3 regions of the Streptomyces sp. NPDC051322 genome follow, and region 2 is predicted to be linked to each of the others. Evidence: riboswitches for the same ligand, from Rfam matches in the RefSeq annotation. Region 2 holds a riboswitch; each other region holds the start of a gene.

Region 1 (4,983 bases), on a different contig from region 2:
GATCAGGTTGGCGTACAGCACGGGGGCGGTGCCGTACCGGGCCTGCAGGCGCGGGGCGAAGAAGACGCTGAAGGCGGCCACCAGGAGGCCCCAGCCGGTGAAGACCAGGCCGAGCTGATGGGCGCTCAGTTCCATGGGGTAGGGGGCGTAGCCGAGCATGGTGAAGAAGCCCCAGTTGTACAGCAGGGCCATCAGGCCCATGGTCAGCAGCCCACGGTGACGCAGCGCCTTGAGCGGGGCGATGGGCGAGGTGGCGCGCTTCGGCTTGGGCAGATCTGGGACGAAAGCGATGGTCGCGGTCAGGGCGATGGCCATGAGGACGGCGACACCGAAGAACGGGCCGCGCCAGCTGATGCCGCCCAACTCCCCGCCGAGCAGCGGGCCGACGGCGATACCGAGGCCGAGGGCGGTCTCGTACAGGATGATCGCTCCGCCGAAGCCGCCGCTGGCCGATGCGACGATGACGGCAAGGGAGGTGGCTATGAACAGCGCGTTTCCCAGCCCCCAGCCGGCGCGGAAGCCGACGATGCCGTTGATGGAGCCGGTGCTGCCTGCCAGGGCGGCGAAGACGACGATGACCGCCAGGCCGATGACGAGGGTGCGCTTGGCGCCGAGGCGGCTGGAGACCCAGCCGACGAAGAGCATGGCGACGGCGGTGACGATCAGGTAGCTGCTGAACAGCAGGGAGACCTGACTGGGCGAGGCATGCAGGCTCTTGCCGAGGGCGGGCAGGATGGGGTCGACCAGGCCGATGCCCATGAACGAGATGACGCAGGCGAACGCGACGGCCCAGACGGCCTTCGGCTGCTTGAACGGGCTGGCGGTCTTCCCGTGCGAAGCACTCATGAGCGGTTCTCTCTCATACGTTGGCGGGGAAGCGGGGAAGCGGGGAAGCGGGGAAGCGGGGAAGCGGGGCCACCACGGGTGTTTCAGGAACGCGCCTGCCGGTCCTGGATCGCACGGGCCAGCGCCGGCAGCGCGAGTGTCACCGCGTGCTGCTCGGATGCCGTCAGCTCCTCGATCAACTGCTGCAGCGCCTGTGTTCGCTCGGTGCGCCGCTGACCGAAGACCTCCAGGCCCAGATCGGTGGCCTCCACCAGAACGCCCCGGCCGTCACGGCTGTCGGCGGTGCGCCGCACCAGGGCCGCGCGTTCCATCCGGGTGACGAGCTGGGTCATGTTCGGTTGCGAGACCCCTTCCGCCCGGGCCAGTTCGGTCAGCCGGGAGGGGCCCTCGCGGCCCAGCCGGCCCAGCGCCGAGGAGGCTGCGGTGCTCAGGCCGCCGGCGGTCGCGCTGTGCCGCACGTAACGAACGATCCGCTCCACGGCGGTCATCAGCTCTTCCGGGGATACCTCGGACGCCTTGAGGGTCCGAGAGTCCATAACCCGCTTATGCATAGGCTCATTGTGCATATAGATGTAGGCAGAATCAATACCCCGGTGGCGAGCGCTACTCCTGCGCGCACCGCCCCAGCAGGTCGGCCACCGCGCCGTCGACGACGCGGTAACGGACCACCCGGCCGTCCTTGTCGCCCGCCACCACGCCCGCAGCCCGGAGGAGGCGCAGGGCCTGCGAGACGGCCGGGTCCTTCATGCCGGTGGCGACCGCGAGGTCGGAAACGGCGATGGGGCCCGCCCGGTGCACTGCGATCAGCAGGGCGAGCCGGCCGGGGTCGGCCAGCAGGGAGAAGCGGTCGGCCCAGGAGCGGACGTGTTCAGGCTCTCCGATGGCGGCGATGGCGTCACAGACCCGGTGGTCGTCGATGATGCGGTGGCCGGCGCGCTCGGCGGGAACGAGGTGCATGCGGTGATCCTTGCACGTCGAGCTCTGTGATCTTCGGCACCTGCGCAACTGTGCAGGCTTGCAAGCGTTGTTGCCGACAACCTAGGGTGGGCCGGGTCGTGGTGTTCGGGAAGACCGGTGACAGGCCCTCAAAAGCCTCAGACCGGAGCGGCCCTCGCCACTGTGATCGGGGAGTTCCCGGCCCATGACACCACTGGCCGCAGAGTGCGGCTGGGAAGGTGGGCCGGGGGCGAGCGTCAGCGAACCCGTAAGCCAGGAGACCGGCCACGGCATCTCACGAAGTGATCCACGAGGTGCTGGAGCGTGACCGTATGACCCTGCCCAACTCAAGCCTGCCTGACTCCGGTGTGTCCCGTGAAGGCGCGCCCCCCACCACCGCGTTCGCCTGGCGGCGCGCTGACACCCTCCGTACGGCCGGACTGCTCGGCGTGATCGCCGCCCTGCATGTGGTGGCCTTCGGCATTCTGTTGCTGCTGGTGGTGCCGCGGCACTACGAGGTCGGCTCCCAGGCGTTCGGCATCGGGCTGGGCATCACCGCCTACACGCTCGGCATGCGGCACGCGTTCGACGCGGACCACATCGCCGCGATCGACAACACCACGCGCAAGCTCATGGCCGACGGCAAGCGGCCGGTGTCCGTGGGCTTCTGGTTCGCGCTGGGGCACTCCAGCGTCGTCGTCGCGATGGCGGCCCTGGTCGCCGGGGGAGCACGCCTCGCGGGCGTGCTGGCCAATCAGGACTCGGGCACCCACCAGGCACTCGGCGCCGTCAGTACCACCATCTCCGGCTCCTTCCTGTATCTCATCGCTGCCCTGAACCTGGTGGCGTTGTTCGGCATCCTGCGGGTGTTCAGGTCGATGCGGGCGGGGCGGTTCGACGAGACGGAGCTCGAAGCGCAGCTGGATTCCCGGGGGTTCATGAACCGCGTCCTGGGCCGCTTCACCAAGTCCGTCAGCCGGCCGGGTCAGATGTATCCGCTCGGTTTCCTCTTCGGTCTCGGCTTCGACACCGCCACCGAGGTCACCCTGATGGTGATGGCCGGCAGCGGCGCCGCCGCCGGGCTGCCCTGGTACGCGATCCTGTGCCTGCCGCTGCTGTTCGCCGCGGGGATGAGCCTCTTCGACACCCTCGACGGCACGTTCATGAACTTCGCGTACCAATGGGCCTTCTCGAACCCGGTACGCAAGGTCTTCTACAACCTCGCCATCACCGGCCTGTCGATCGCCGTCGCCTTCTTCATCGGCACCATCGAGCTGGTTACCGTCCTGCACGACAAACTCGCCCTCAAGGACGCGGTGACCGACTGGATAGCCGGTCTCGACCTGGGCAACGTCGGTTACGTCATCGTGGGACTCTTCGTGGTGGTGTGGGCGGCGGCGCTGGGTTACTGGCGGATAGCCAGGGTCGAAGAACGCTGGACGGCCCGCACCGCGGACGGGGGCTGAGGGAGCGCGTCAGTCGCCACTGGGGAAACCCGCGGTCCGCCAGACGCTGCCGTCGGGCCGGACGGCCAGCGCCTCGTAACCCTCCAGCGACTCCAGCCAGCCGCGCGCGTCCTCGCCCCGGGCGAACGCGGCGGTGGCATAGGCGTCCGTCAGGGTCAGCCGGGGGCCGGTGACGGTGACGGAGGCGAGCCCGGCGGCGGGCCTGCCGCTGTGCGGGTCGAGGATATGAGCGCCGCGTTCCGCGGTGCCCGAGGTGGCGACGGCCAGATCCCGGCCGGTGACGACGGTGGCGAGTTCGCCGGGGGACAGCGGGTGGGCGACACCGATGCGCCAAGGGGTACCGGGGGACGCTTCACCGCGCAACTGGAGGTCGCCGCCGCCGTTGACGCAGGTGTTGTGCGCGCCGGCGTCATGCAGGAGCTGCGCGGCGGCTTCCGTCGCCCAGCCCTTGACGAGCCCCGAGGGGTCGAGGCCGCCGCCCGGGGTGGCGGTGAACCAGCCGTGGCTGGTCTCGGCGGCTGTCGAGCAGAGGGCGAGTACGTCACGGACCTCGGGCGGGCAGTCCCCCAGGGTGGTCTCGCCGCGCCCGAGGCGGCTGATGGCGCTGTCCGGGCGGTAGGTGGAGAACACCGCGTCGACGTGGTGCAGGCCCCGGACGGCTTCGGCCAGCGCGCGGTGGATGGCGGCGGTGGGAGTGTCGCGGATGTCGAAGGAGAAGACCGTCCCCATCACGTGCTCGACATGGCGCAGCCCGCGCCCGGCGTCAGGCACCGGCCTTGTCCAGTGCGCTCTGCAGTGACTGGATGTAGCCCTGGCTGGTGTAACTCGCACCGGATACGGAGTCGATGTGGGCGCTCTGCGCGCCCAGCGCCTCCTGCGTCAGCCGGGGCACGGAGTAGGAGGCGATCTGCTGGTCCCGGCCGCCCCGGTCCGGGACCTGGAGCACCTTGACGGCGGTGAGCTTGCCCTTGGCCATGGTGACCGCGACCTGCACCGGGCCGTACTGGGTGTCGATGGCGTCGCCGGTGAAGGTGCCCGTTCCGCTGCCGGCGCCCGCCTGCGCGCTCCCCGTGGCCTGCGGGGACGCGCTCGCCGTGGCATGCGGGGACGAGCCGGCCGGGGACCTCGGTGACGCGGCGGCGAGGGCGGGCAGCTGGTGCGGTTTGAGCGAGAGCAGCGCGACGACCAGGGCGCTGAACCCGGCGGATGCGATGACGGCACGGCGCATGGCGGTTCTCCTAGAGGGCGAAGGACTCGTGGTGGATACGGCGGCCGGGCACACCCGCATCACGCAGTGCGTCGATCGCGGCCCGGGTCATACCGGGCGGGCCGCAGAGATAGACGTCGTGGGCGGCCAGATCGGGGACCAGAGAGCTCAGACCCCGAGCAGTGAGCGGCGAGGAGAACCGGGCCGGTTCGTCGACCACGTAATGCACCGTCGCGCCACGGTGGGCGGCGATCGCGTCGAGCTCGCCGCGCAGCGCCAGGTCCTCCGGCCGCCGGGCCCGGTAGATGAGCGTCACCTGACCGGGCAGGGTCTCGAACAGGGCCCGCAGCGGAGTGATGCCGACGCCTCCGCCGAGCAACAGCACCTTGGGCACGGTGCGGCGGTCGGCGGTGAAACCGCCGTACGGCCCCTCGGCCCACACCCGGGTGCCCGGAGCCAGCCCGGCGAGCGCTGCACTGTGCCCGCCCGCCGTCTTCACGGTGATCCGCAGGGCGTGCGGGGTCGCGG
Region 2 (4,983 bases):
GACGGCGGCCTCGTCGGGCTCCGAAGCCTGTACGGGGACGGTGGCGGCGGACGCGGCGCGCGCGATCCGGGTCGCCGGGCGCGAGCGCAGGTAGTACGTGGTCTTCAGACCCTGCTTCCAGGCGTAGGCGTACATCGAGCTGAGCTTGCCGATGGTCGGCGTCTCCAGGAACAGGTTCAGCGACTGGCTCTGGTCCAGGTACGGCGTACGGGCGGCCGCCATGTCGATCAGGCCACGCTGCGGGATCTCCCAGGCCGTCCGGTAGAGGGCGCGGACGTCCTCGGGGATCCAGTCGAAGCCCTGCACCGAGCCGCTGGCCTCGCGCAGCGCCTCCCTGGACTGTGCGTCCCAGACACCCAGCTGCTTGAGCTCGTTGACCAGGTACGCATTGACCTGGAGGAATTCACCGGACAGCGTCTCGCGCTTGAAGAGGTTCGAGACCTGCGGCTCGATGCACTCGTAGACGCCCGCGATCGAGGCGATGGTGGCGGTCGGCGCGACCGCGAGGAGCAGCGAGTTGCGCATGCCGCTCCGCGCGATACGGGCGCGCAGCGCGTCCCAGCGCTCCGGCCACTCGGGGGCGGTGACGTAGTGGTCGGGATGCAGCACACCGCGGGCCGCGCGGGTCTTCTCCCAGGCGGGCAGCGGGCCACTGAGCTCGGCGAGCTCGCAGGAGGTCTCGTAGGCGGCGAGCATGATCCGTTCGGCGATCCGGGTGGAGAGTTCCCGTGCGCGGGGCGAGTCGAAGGGCAGCCGCAGGGTGAAGAAGACGTCCTGCAGACCCATGACGCCCAGGCCCACCGGACGCCACTTGGCGTTGGAGCGGCCGGCCTGCTCGGTCGGGTAGAAGTTGATGTCCACCACCCGGTCGAGGAAGGTGACAGCGGTGCGTACGGTCGCGTCGAGCCGCTCCCAGTCGATGGAGTCGCCGGAGACGAAGGCGCCGACGTTGACCGAGCCCAGGTTGCAGACGGCGGTCTCACCGTCGTCCGTGACCTCCAGGATCTCGGTGCACAGATTCGACGAGTGGACGACGGCGCCGGGCTCGGCGGTCTGGTTGGCGGTGCGGTTCGAGGCGTCCTTGAAGGTCATCCAGCCGTTGCCGGTCTGCGCCAGAGTGCGCATCATCCGTCCGTACAGCTCCCGGGCGGGGATGGTGCGCCGGGCGAGACCCGCCGCCTCCGCCTCGCGGTACGCCGCGTCGAACGCGTCGCCCCACAGGTCGGCCAGTTCGGGGACGTCGACGGGGGAGAAGAGCGACCAGTCGCCGTCCGCGTCGACCCGGCGCATGAACTCGTCGGGGATCCAGTGCGCCAGGTTCAGATTGTGCGTACGCCGCGCCTCCTCGCCGGTGTTGTCGCGCAGCTCCAGGAACTCCTCGATGTCCGCGTGCCACGTCTCGAGGTAGACGCAGGCCGCCCCCTTGCGCCGGCCGCCCTGGTTGACGGCGGCGACCGACGAGTCGAGGGTGCGCAGGAAGGGGACGATGCCGTTGGAGTGGCCGTTGGTGCCGCGGATGAGCGAACCCCGGGAACGGATCCGGGAGTACGAGAGGCCGATGCCGCCGGCGTGCTTCGAGAGTCTGGCGACCTCGTGATAGCGGCGGTAGATCGAGTCGAGCTCGTCCAGCGGCGAGTCGAGGAGGTAGCAGGACGACATCTGGGGGTGCCGGGTGCCGGAGTTGAAGAGGGTGGGCGATGAGGGGAGGTAGTCGAGCCGGCTCATCAGGCCGTACAGCGCGGCGACTTCGTCCACCGCGCGTTCCGACTCGTCGTCGGCCAGCCCGCAGGCCACCCGGAGCATGAAGTGCTGCGGCGTCTCGATGACGTGGCGGGTGATCGGGTGGCGCAGCAGGTAGCGGCTGTAGAGGGTGCGCAGGCCGAAGTATCCGAAGCGGTCGTCGGCGCCGGTGTCGATGAGCGCGTCGAGGCGCGCCGCGTGCCGGCGTACGAAGTCCGCTGTGCGGTCCGCGATCAGGCCCTCGCGGTGGCCGACGCCCAACGAGGCGGAGAACGACACCGCACCCTGCCCGGCCGCCTCTTCGGCGATGGACCGGGTCAGCAGCCGCGCGGCCAGCCGTGAGTAGGCCGGGTCCTCGGAGATCAGTCCCGCGGCCGCCTCGGTGGCCAGCTCCCGCAACTCCGCCTCGTCCGACCCGGCGTGGCGACCGCGCAGTGCGGCGGCGGCGACCTTGCCCGGGTCGGTGTCGGGGAGGTCCGCGGTGAGGTCGGTCAGGACCCGCAGCAGTACGGTTCCCGGGGCATCCGCCAGCTGTTCCCGGACATCGGGGGCAGGTGCGGTGGGCGCGGTGGTCACGGAGCGCTCTCCCTCGCTCGGCCGGGGCCGGCGGGAGGCGCGGGTGCGCACGGGCGCACCGCAGGGCAGCGCGCCGCACAGCATCCGCAGGCCCAACCGCGAGGCCCGGACGGTTCCCATCCGGTTCGGTCGAGCCGGATGCGCCGTCGGCAGGTCCTCGGACTCCACGGTGCGCGAAAGCGCACCGTTCACACCGTTGCGGGACAGTTCCGGATTCGCACCGGATTCCCCTGCGGCGACAGCGAGCCTGAGCATACATGTGGTGGGCGTTGGATGTGTCACCCCCCATATCTTGTGTCGCGGTGATGATCCGGGCGCTGTGTCAGAGCGTCAGGGCGTACGTCAGCAGTGGGAGGCCGGGGATCGCCTCCCGGTCTCGCTCGGGGGTCCGCAGGAAACCCAGCCCGCCGCCTATCCGAAACGCGGAGTCGGCCGAAAAGCGGAGTCAGCCGAAAGCGGAGGGGCCGTACCGCTCACCACCGGTGAGCGGTACGGCCCCTCCGCGGGCAGGCCGACGGCGTGTCAGTGACCGCCGGGCGCACCCGCCGTGGCCGGCGGGAGGTCCACCTGGACTCCGGGGTCGCCGGCGTCCGCGGTGTAGTCCTCCGGCGAGGTCTCGTCGATCCCCGCCGGCGCCTTGACGGCGTTGAGGACGAAGGTCAGGACCACCGTCACCACGACGTTCATGACGAACGCGGTGAGACCGATGTAGCCGATCTCGCCGAGACCGGGGATCTCCTTGGACGAGCCACCGAAATGGTGCTGTGTCGGGCTGGCGACGCCGTACGCGGCGAGTGTCCCGTAGACCATGCCGACCGCCCAGCCGGCCAGCAGCGCCCAGCGGTGGAACCACCGGGTGAAGAGGCCGCCGACGAGTGCGGGCATCGTCTGGAGGATCCAGATGCCGCCGAGCAACTGGAAGTTGATCGCGACCGTCTTGTCCATGGAGAGGACGAAGATCAGCGCGCCGACCTTCACCACCAGCGAGACCAGCTTGGAGACCTTGGCTTCCTGCGCCGCTGTGGCGTCCGGTTTCAGGAAGTCCTTGTAGATGTTGCGGGTGAAGAGGTTCGCGGCGGCGATGGACATGATCGCCGCGGGAACCAGCGCACCGATGCCGATGGCGGCGAAGGCCACCCCCGCGAACCAGTCGGGGAACATGTTCTCGAACAGCTGCGGGATCGCCAGCTGGCCGTTCTTGACCTTGATGCCGGCCGCGATCGCCATGAAGCCGAGCAGCGCGAGCAGGCCCAGCATCAACGAGTACAGCGGGAGGATCGCGGTGTTGCGCCGGATCACGTTACGGCTGCGCGAGGAGAGCGTCGCCGTGATGGAGTGCGGATACATGAACAGCGCGAGCGCCGAGCCGAGCGCCAGCGTGGCGTAACCCCACTGACCGGCCGCGCCCGGTACGAGCGCCCCGCGGGGCTTGCCGGTCGCCGGGTTGGTCTGCGTGAAGGCATGGCCGGCCTTGGCGAAGATGTCGTCGAAGCCGCCGAGCTTGATCGGGATGTAGATGATCGCCACGATGATGACGAGGTAGATCAGCCCGTCCTTGACGAACGCGATCAGCGCCGGGGCCCGCAGCCCGGACGAGTAGGTGTACGCGGCGAGCACCGCGAAGGCGATCAGCAGCGGGAGGTCCTTGACGAACCAGTTGCCGCTCTCGCCGCCCACGCCCATCACGTCGAGCACCGCCTGGATGCCGACCAGTTGCAGGGCGATGTACGGCATCGTGGCGAGGATGCCGGTGATGGCGACCGCCAGCGAGAGACCCTTGGAGCCGAAGCGGCCGCGGACGAAGTCCGAGGTCGTCACGTAGCCGTGCTTGTGCGACACCGACCAGAGCCGCGGCAGGAAGGTGAAGATCAGCGGGTAGACCAGGATGGTGTACGGCACGGCGAAGAAGCCGGCCGCGCCCGCGGCGTAGATGGCCGCGGGCACGGCGACGAAGGTGTACGCCGTGTACAGGTCGCCGCCGAGCAGGAACCAGGTGACCCAGGTCCCGAACGAACGACCGCCCAGGCCCCACTCGTCGAGACTCTCCGAGGTGTCGGCCCTGCGCCAGCGTGCGGCCATGAAGCCGATGACCGTGACGGCGACGAAGAAGAAGATGAAGACACCGAGAGCGATGCCGTTCACACCGTCCTTCATGCGGACGCACCTCCCTTGCGGGCGCGCTGGTCACGCTGCCACAGCTTGTACGCGAGCATCGTGAGTGCGGTCGAAATGAGCACCCAGAGCATCTGGTACCAGTAGAAGAAGGGGATGCCGATGAAGGTCGGGTCCACCTTGGCGTACGAGCTCACCCAGAGCATCGAAACGAAGGGCGCGATCAGGCATACCGCGATGACCACGCGCCCCGGCGTGATCAGCGGTCTTTTCTCCGGCATGGTGCGGTCCGTCCCCTCACTGAGCACCTGATAGAAGGCGCAGGGAAATCTAAGCGAGGCGGTCCGAGCAGCGGAACCCCTGTCCGCATATCGGTACGGCAACGCCGTGGGGTTCATCCGAACCCACCGGTGGCCGAGCTGCGCCGGGCCCTGTCGTTCCTGCGCTTGACCCGAGGACGTTAGCGCAGGTGACGGGGGTGGTGGCAGGTCTCGGCGGCGTCCGATGCGGGCGGGTTCCGGGAAGGGCCGGATCGCCCCCGCCCCCCGGCGGCCT
Region 3 (4,983 bases), on a different contig from region 2:
TCATCGGCGCCACCCTCATGTCGGTCGGCACCTCCGGTGTCAACGGCGATGTGGTCGTCACCAAGGTGTTGCTGCCCGCGGTGGCGGCGCCGGTCGTCGCCGGACTCGCCGCGCTGCTCGCCACCCGGCTGACGTACCGGATCGGCCGGCACGCGGACGAGAAGGCCACCGCCAAGGGGTACCGGGCCGGGCAGATCGCATCGGCCGGTCTGGTCTCACTCGCGCACGGTACGAACGACGCGCAGAAGACCATGGGCGTCATCACCCTGGCCCTGGTCACCGGCAACGTGATCGCCCCCGGATCGAACCCGCCGCTGTGGGTCATCGTCTCCGCGGGCACCGCCATCGCGCTGGGCACCTACCTGGGCGGCTGGCGCATCATCCGGACCATGGGCAAGGGGCTCACCGAGCTCCGGCCGCAGCAGGGCTTCGCAGCGCAGACCGGCGCGGCGACCGTGATCCTCGCGTCCTCGCATCTCGGCTTCTCGCTCTCCACCACGCAGGTCTGCTCCGGCTCCGTGATGGGCGCCGGCGTCGGACGCAAGGGCGGCGTGGTCCGCTGGTCCACCGCGAGCCGGATGTGCATCGCCTGGGTTCTGACCCTGCCGGCCGCCGCACTCGTCGCCGCCGGTGCGGAGTATCTGACCGGCCACGGCCCGTGGGGCGTCGGCGCCGTGGCGGTCCTGCTGGTCGCCGGCTCCGGCGTCATCTGGTCGCTGTCCCGGCGCAAGCCCGTCGACCAGCACAGCGTCACGCCTGATGAGCCCGTCGAGCCCGTGGATGTCGTCACCGCCGCCCTCGCGGCGGTCAGCCCGCCGCCGGCCGGGCTGACGGCCGAGGCTCTCCGGGCCACCATTCCCGCCCCGGACGGCGCACCGGAACCCACCCGACCGGCCGCGGTCTGAAGCAGAGGACACTGCAATCATGAACATCGACTGGGCAGCTCTCGGCACCGTTTTCGGCGTCAGTCTGGTGGCCACCGTCGGACTGGTGGGTCTGTTCACCCTCGGCGTCGTGGGCCTTGCCAGGAAGTCGGCACCGGACGGCGCCGGCGGTACGGCCCCTGCGCCCGCCGCACGCGCCGGGGCGTACGCCTGCTTCGCTCTCTGCACGGCCGCCGTCGCCTACGGGATTTACCTCATCGTCGGCTGACCGCCGTTCGGACACGTCGCCTCGTCCACGTCGCCTCCTCGCAGGTCAAGGCGAGTTGACGGTTGTTCTCGGCGCGTGGTGGACTGCCGGGGCCAATACGGCGGCAGGAGAGGAAGCACGGTGCGAATCCGGCGCGGTCCCGCCACTGTCACCGGGGGTCACACCCCCGGGAGCCAGGAACTCTCACCGCCGGACCCGTCGAACCAGGGCGCGGACACCCTGAGTGAGGACCTATCGCCATGCGCGGCTGCCTGTCGCCCGATGCTGTGACCCGTACGAGAAGTACCCCCCGCACAAGAGCCCGTCGAGGCGCAACGGCCTGCTGACCCATGCGTGCCGAGCAGATATTCGTATACGGCGCCACCACCGGCATCGCCGCGGACCTGGTCCTCGGAGATCCCCGGCGCGGACATCCGGTCGCCGCTTTCGGACGGGCCGCCGCGGCCGTCGAGCGGCGCCTGTGGCGTGACCACCGGGCGTGGGGCGCACTGCACACCGCCGTCTGCGTCGGAAGCGCGGTGGGCGCCGCGGTGCTGGCCCGGCGTGCCGTGCGCGGCCGCGCCGGGGCCGGAATCGCGCTGACCGCCGCCGCCACCTGGACGGTTGTCGGCGGCACCTCGCTGGGCCGGGAGGCGCGTACGGTCGGCGCCGCGCTGGCAGCGGGCGACATCGAAGCGGCCAGGGAACGACTGCCGCACCTGTGCGGCCGGGACCCGCACGCGCTGGACTCTCCGCAACTGGCGCGCGCCGTGGTGGAATCCGTCGCAGAGAACACCTCGGACGCCGTGGTGGGTGCGCTGGTCTGGGGCGCCCTGTGCGGGGTGCCCGGCCTGGTGGGCTTCCGCGCGGTGAACACCCTCGACGCGATGGTCGGCCACCGCTCGCCGCGGTATCTGCGGTACGGCTGGGCCTCGGCCCGGCTCGACGATCTGGCCGGCTGGCCGGGCGCCAGGCTGACTGCCGTACTGGCGGTGCTGGCCGGCGGGAACCCGCGCGGCGCTGCCCGCACCTGGCGCGAGGACGCGGCCGGCCATCCCAGCCCGAACGCAGGTCCGGTGGAGGCGGCGTTCGCCGGAGCGCTGGGCGTACGGCTCGGCGGGACGCTCGCGTACGGCGGCCGGGTCGAGCACCGGGCGGTGCTCAACGGTGGCGGCAGGCCGGCCGGGGTGGACGACATCGAGCGCGCGGTGCGGCTGTCGCGCCGGGTGGGTCTGCTCGCACTCGCGACAGCCCTCGTAGCGAGGAAGGCCCTGATGGCGGGGAAGGCCCATGCGGTGAGAGAGGTCCATGCGGTGAGAGGCGTCCATGCCGTGAGAGGGGTACGCGGATGAGTGGCGGGCTGCTGGTCGCCGGAACCACCTCGGACGCCGGGAAGAGCGTGGTGACGGCCGGCATCTGCCGGTGGCTGGTGCGCCGTGGCGTCAAGGTCGCGCCCTTCAAGGCGCAGAACATGTCGCTGAATTCCTTTGTCACCCGCGAAGGTGCGGAGATCGGCCGCGCGCAGGCGATGCAGGCCCAGGCGGCCAGGGTGGAGCCGTCGGCGCTGATGAACCCGGTCCTCCTCAAGCCCGGCAGCGACCGGTCGAGCCAGGTGGTGCTGATGGGTAAGCCGGTCGGCGAGATGAGCGCCCGCGGGTTCTTCGGGGACGCCGGCGCTCCGTCCACCGGCGACGGTGCGCAACCCGGGCGCAGGGAAGCCCTGTTGGGGACTGTCACGGACTGCCTGGACCGGCTTCGGGGCACGTATGACGCTGTGATCTGTGAAGGGGCCGGCAGCCCGGCCGAGATCAATCTGCGGCGGACGGACATCGTCAACATGGGCATCGCGCGGGCTGCCCGATTCCCGGTGGTGGTGGTGGGCGACATCGACCGGGGTGGCGTCTTCGCCTCGTTCTTCGGTACGACCGCGCTGCTCAGCGCCGAGGACCAGGCGCTGGTCGCCGGATACCTGGTCAACAAGTTCCGCGGTGACGTGTCGTTGCTGGAGCCCGGCCTCGACATGCTGCACGGGCTGACGGGGCGCCGTACCTACGGCGTCCTGCCGTTCGCGCACGGCCTCGGCATCGACGAGGAGGACGGGCTGCGGATCTCGATGCGGGGCACCGTGCGCGAGTCGTCCGTCGCCCCGCCGCACGGTGCGGAGGTGCTGCGGGTCGCCGTCTGCGCTGTGCCGTTGATGTCCAACTTCACCGATGTGGACGCACTGGCGGCCGAACCCGGCGTGCTGGTGCGGTTCGTGGACCGGGCGGACGAGCTCGCCGACGCGGACCTGGTGATCGTGCCGGGCACCCGGGGCACCGTCCGCGCTCTGGAGTGGCTGCGTCGGCGCGGACTCGCCGACGCGCTGGCCCGCCGGGCCGTGGAGGGGCGTCCGGTGCTGGGCATCTGCGGTGGCTTCCAGTTGCTGGGCGAGCACATCGACGACGAGATCGAGTCGCGGGCCGGCGCCGTGGACGGCCTGGGCCTGCTGCCCGTACGGGTCAGGTTCGCCGCCGCGAAGACCCTGGGCCGGCCTGCCGGTGAGGCGCTGGGCGAACGCGTCGAGGGGTACGAGATCCACCACGGGGTGGCCGAAGTGCTGGGCGGCGACGCCTTCCTGGACGGCTGCCGCTCCGGCGCCGTCTGGGGCACCCACTGGCACGGTTCGCTGGAGAGCGACGGCTTCCGGCGCGCCTTCCTCCGGGAGGTCGCGCGGGCGGCGGGGCGGCGTTTCGTGCCGGCTCCCGACACCTGCTTCGGCATGCTCCGCGAGGAACAGCTCGACCGGCTCGGTGACCTCATCGAGGAGCACGCGGACACCGAGCGGCTGCTCGCGCTCATCGAATCGGGGGCTCCGGCCGGACTTCCCTTCATCCCGCCCGGAGCGCCGTGAGCACCGCGCCGGCTTGTCCCGTCCGAACCCGTGTACCCGAAGGAGTGATTCCCTCATGACCACCCCCTATCCGTTCACCGCGATAGTCGGGATGGACGATCTGCGGCTCGGGCTGCTGCTCAACGCGGTCTCCCCCGCCGTGGGCGGTGTACTGGTCCGGGGGGAGAAGGGCACCGCCAAGTCGACGGCGGTGCGCGCGCTTTCGGCCCTGCTACCGGAGGTTCCGGTGGTTTCCGGGTGCCGCTTCTCCTGCGATCCCGCGGCCCCCGACCCGGCGTGTCCCGACGGGCCGCACGGCCCGGCCGGCGCGTCGGGAGGCGCGTCGCGCGCTGCCCGCATGGTCGAACTGCCGGTCGGGGCCTCCGAGGACCGGCTGGTCGGGGCCCTGGACATCGAGCGGGCGCTGGCCGAGGGCGTGAAGGCCTTCGAGCCCGGACTGCTCGCCGACGCGCACCGCGGGATTCTCTACGTCGACGAGGTCAACCTGCTCCACGACCACCTGGTCGACCTGCTGCTGGACGCCGCCGCGATGGGTGCCTCGTACGTCGAGCGCGAGGGGGTGTCGGTACGGCACGCCGCCCGCTTCCTGCTCGTCGGGACGATGAACCCCGAGGAGGGCGAACTGCGGCCGCAGTTGCTGGACCGCTTCGGGCTGACCGTCGAGGTCGCCGCGTCGCGCGAACCGGAACAGCGGGTCGAGGTGGTGCGGCGCCGGCTGGCCTACGACGACGATCCGGCCGCCTTCGCCGCCAAGTGGGCCGACGAGGAACGGGCCTTGCGCGAGCGCGTGGTGGCTGCCCGCGGCCTGCTGCCGGACGTCCGTCTCGGCGACCCCGCGCTGCTGCAGATCGCGGCGACCTGCGCGGCCTTCGAGGTGGACGGGATGCGCGCGGACATCGTGATGGCCCGCACCGCGAGTGCGCTGGCCGCCTGGGCCGGTCGCACCGATGTGAGCGCGG

Evidence for each region. A riboswitch is a leader RNA that binds a small molecule or an ion and turns the genes downstream of it on or off. The one in region 2 is predicted to bind cobalamin.
Region 1: it holds a riboswitch for cobalamin, as region 2 does, so the genes downstream of both, AB0436_RS02570 (HoxN/HupN/NixA family nickel/cobalt transporter) here and AB0436_RS16735 (ribonucleoside-diphosphate reductase subunit alpha) in region 2, are expected to answer to the same signal.
Region 3: it holds a riboswitch for cobalamin, as region 2 does, so the genes downstream of both, AB0436_RS00300 (cobalamin biosynthesis protein) here and AB0436_RS16735 (ribonucleoside-diphosphate reductase subunit alpha) in region 2, are expected to answer to the same signal.

The regions. Positions count from the first base shown of each region.
Region 1 covers NZ_JBFBAK010000001.1:559,753-564,735, reverse strand. The annotation lists gene AB0436_RS02585 (MFS transporter) at 1-846, opposite strand, end outside; gene AB0436_RS02580 (MarR family transcriptional regulator) at 930-1,382, opposite strand; gene AB0436_RS02575 (metalloregulator ArsR/SmtB family transcription factor) at 1,450-1,803, opposite strand; cobalamin riboswitch at 1,871-2,087, shown strand; gene AB0436_RS02570 (HoxN/HupN/NixA family nickel/cobalt transporter) at 2,115-3,248, shown strand; gene AB0436_RS02565 (FAD:protein FMN transferase) at 3,258-3,977, opposite strand; gene AB0436_RS02560 (FMN-binding protein) at 4,012-4,476, opposite strand; gene AB0436_RS02555 (ferredoxin reductase family protein) at 4,487-4,983, opposite strand, start outside.
Region 2 covers NZ_JBFBAK010000006.1:295,924-300,906, forward strand. The annotation lists gene AB0436_RS16735 (ribonucleoside-diphosphate reductase subunit alpha) at 1-2,400, opposite strand, end outside; cobalamin riboswitch at 2,447-2,582, opposite strand; gene mctP (monocarboxylate uptake permease MctP) at 2,839-4,470, opposite strand; gene AB0436_RS16745 (DUF3311 domain-containing protein) at 4,467-4,709, opposite strand.
Region 3 covers NZ_JBFBAK010000001.1:50,729-55,711, forward strand. The annotation lists gene AB0436_RS00290 (inorganic phosphate transporter) at 1-905, shown strand, start outside; gene AB0436_RS00295 (hypothetical protein) at 925-1,152, shown strand; cobalamin riboswitch at 1,214-1,356, shown strand; gene AB0436_RS00300 (cobalamin biosynthesis protein) at 1,482-2,483, shown strand; gene AB0436_RS00305 (cobyric acid synthase) at 2,480-4,024, shown strand; gene AB0436_RS00310 (putative cobaltochelatase) at 4,080-4,983, shown strand, end outside.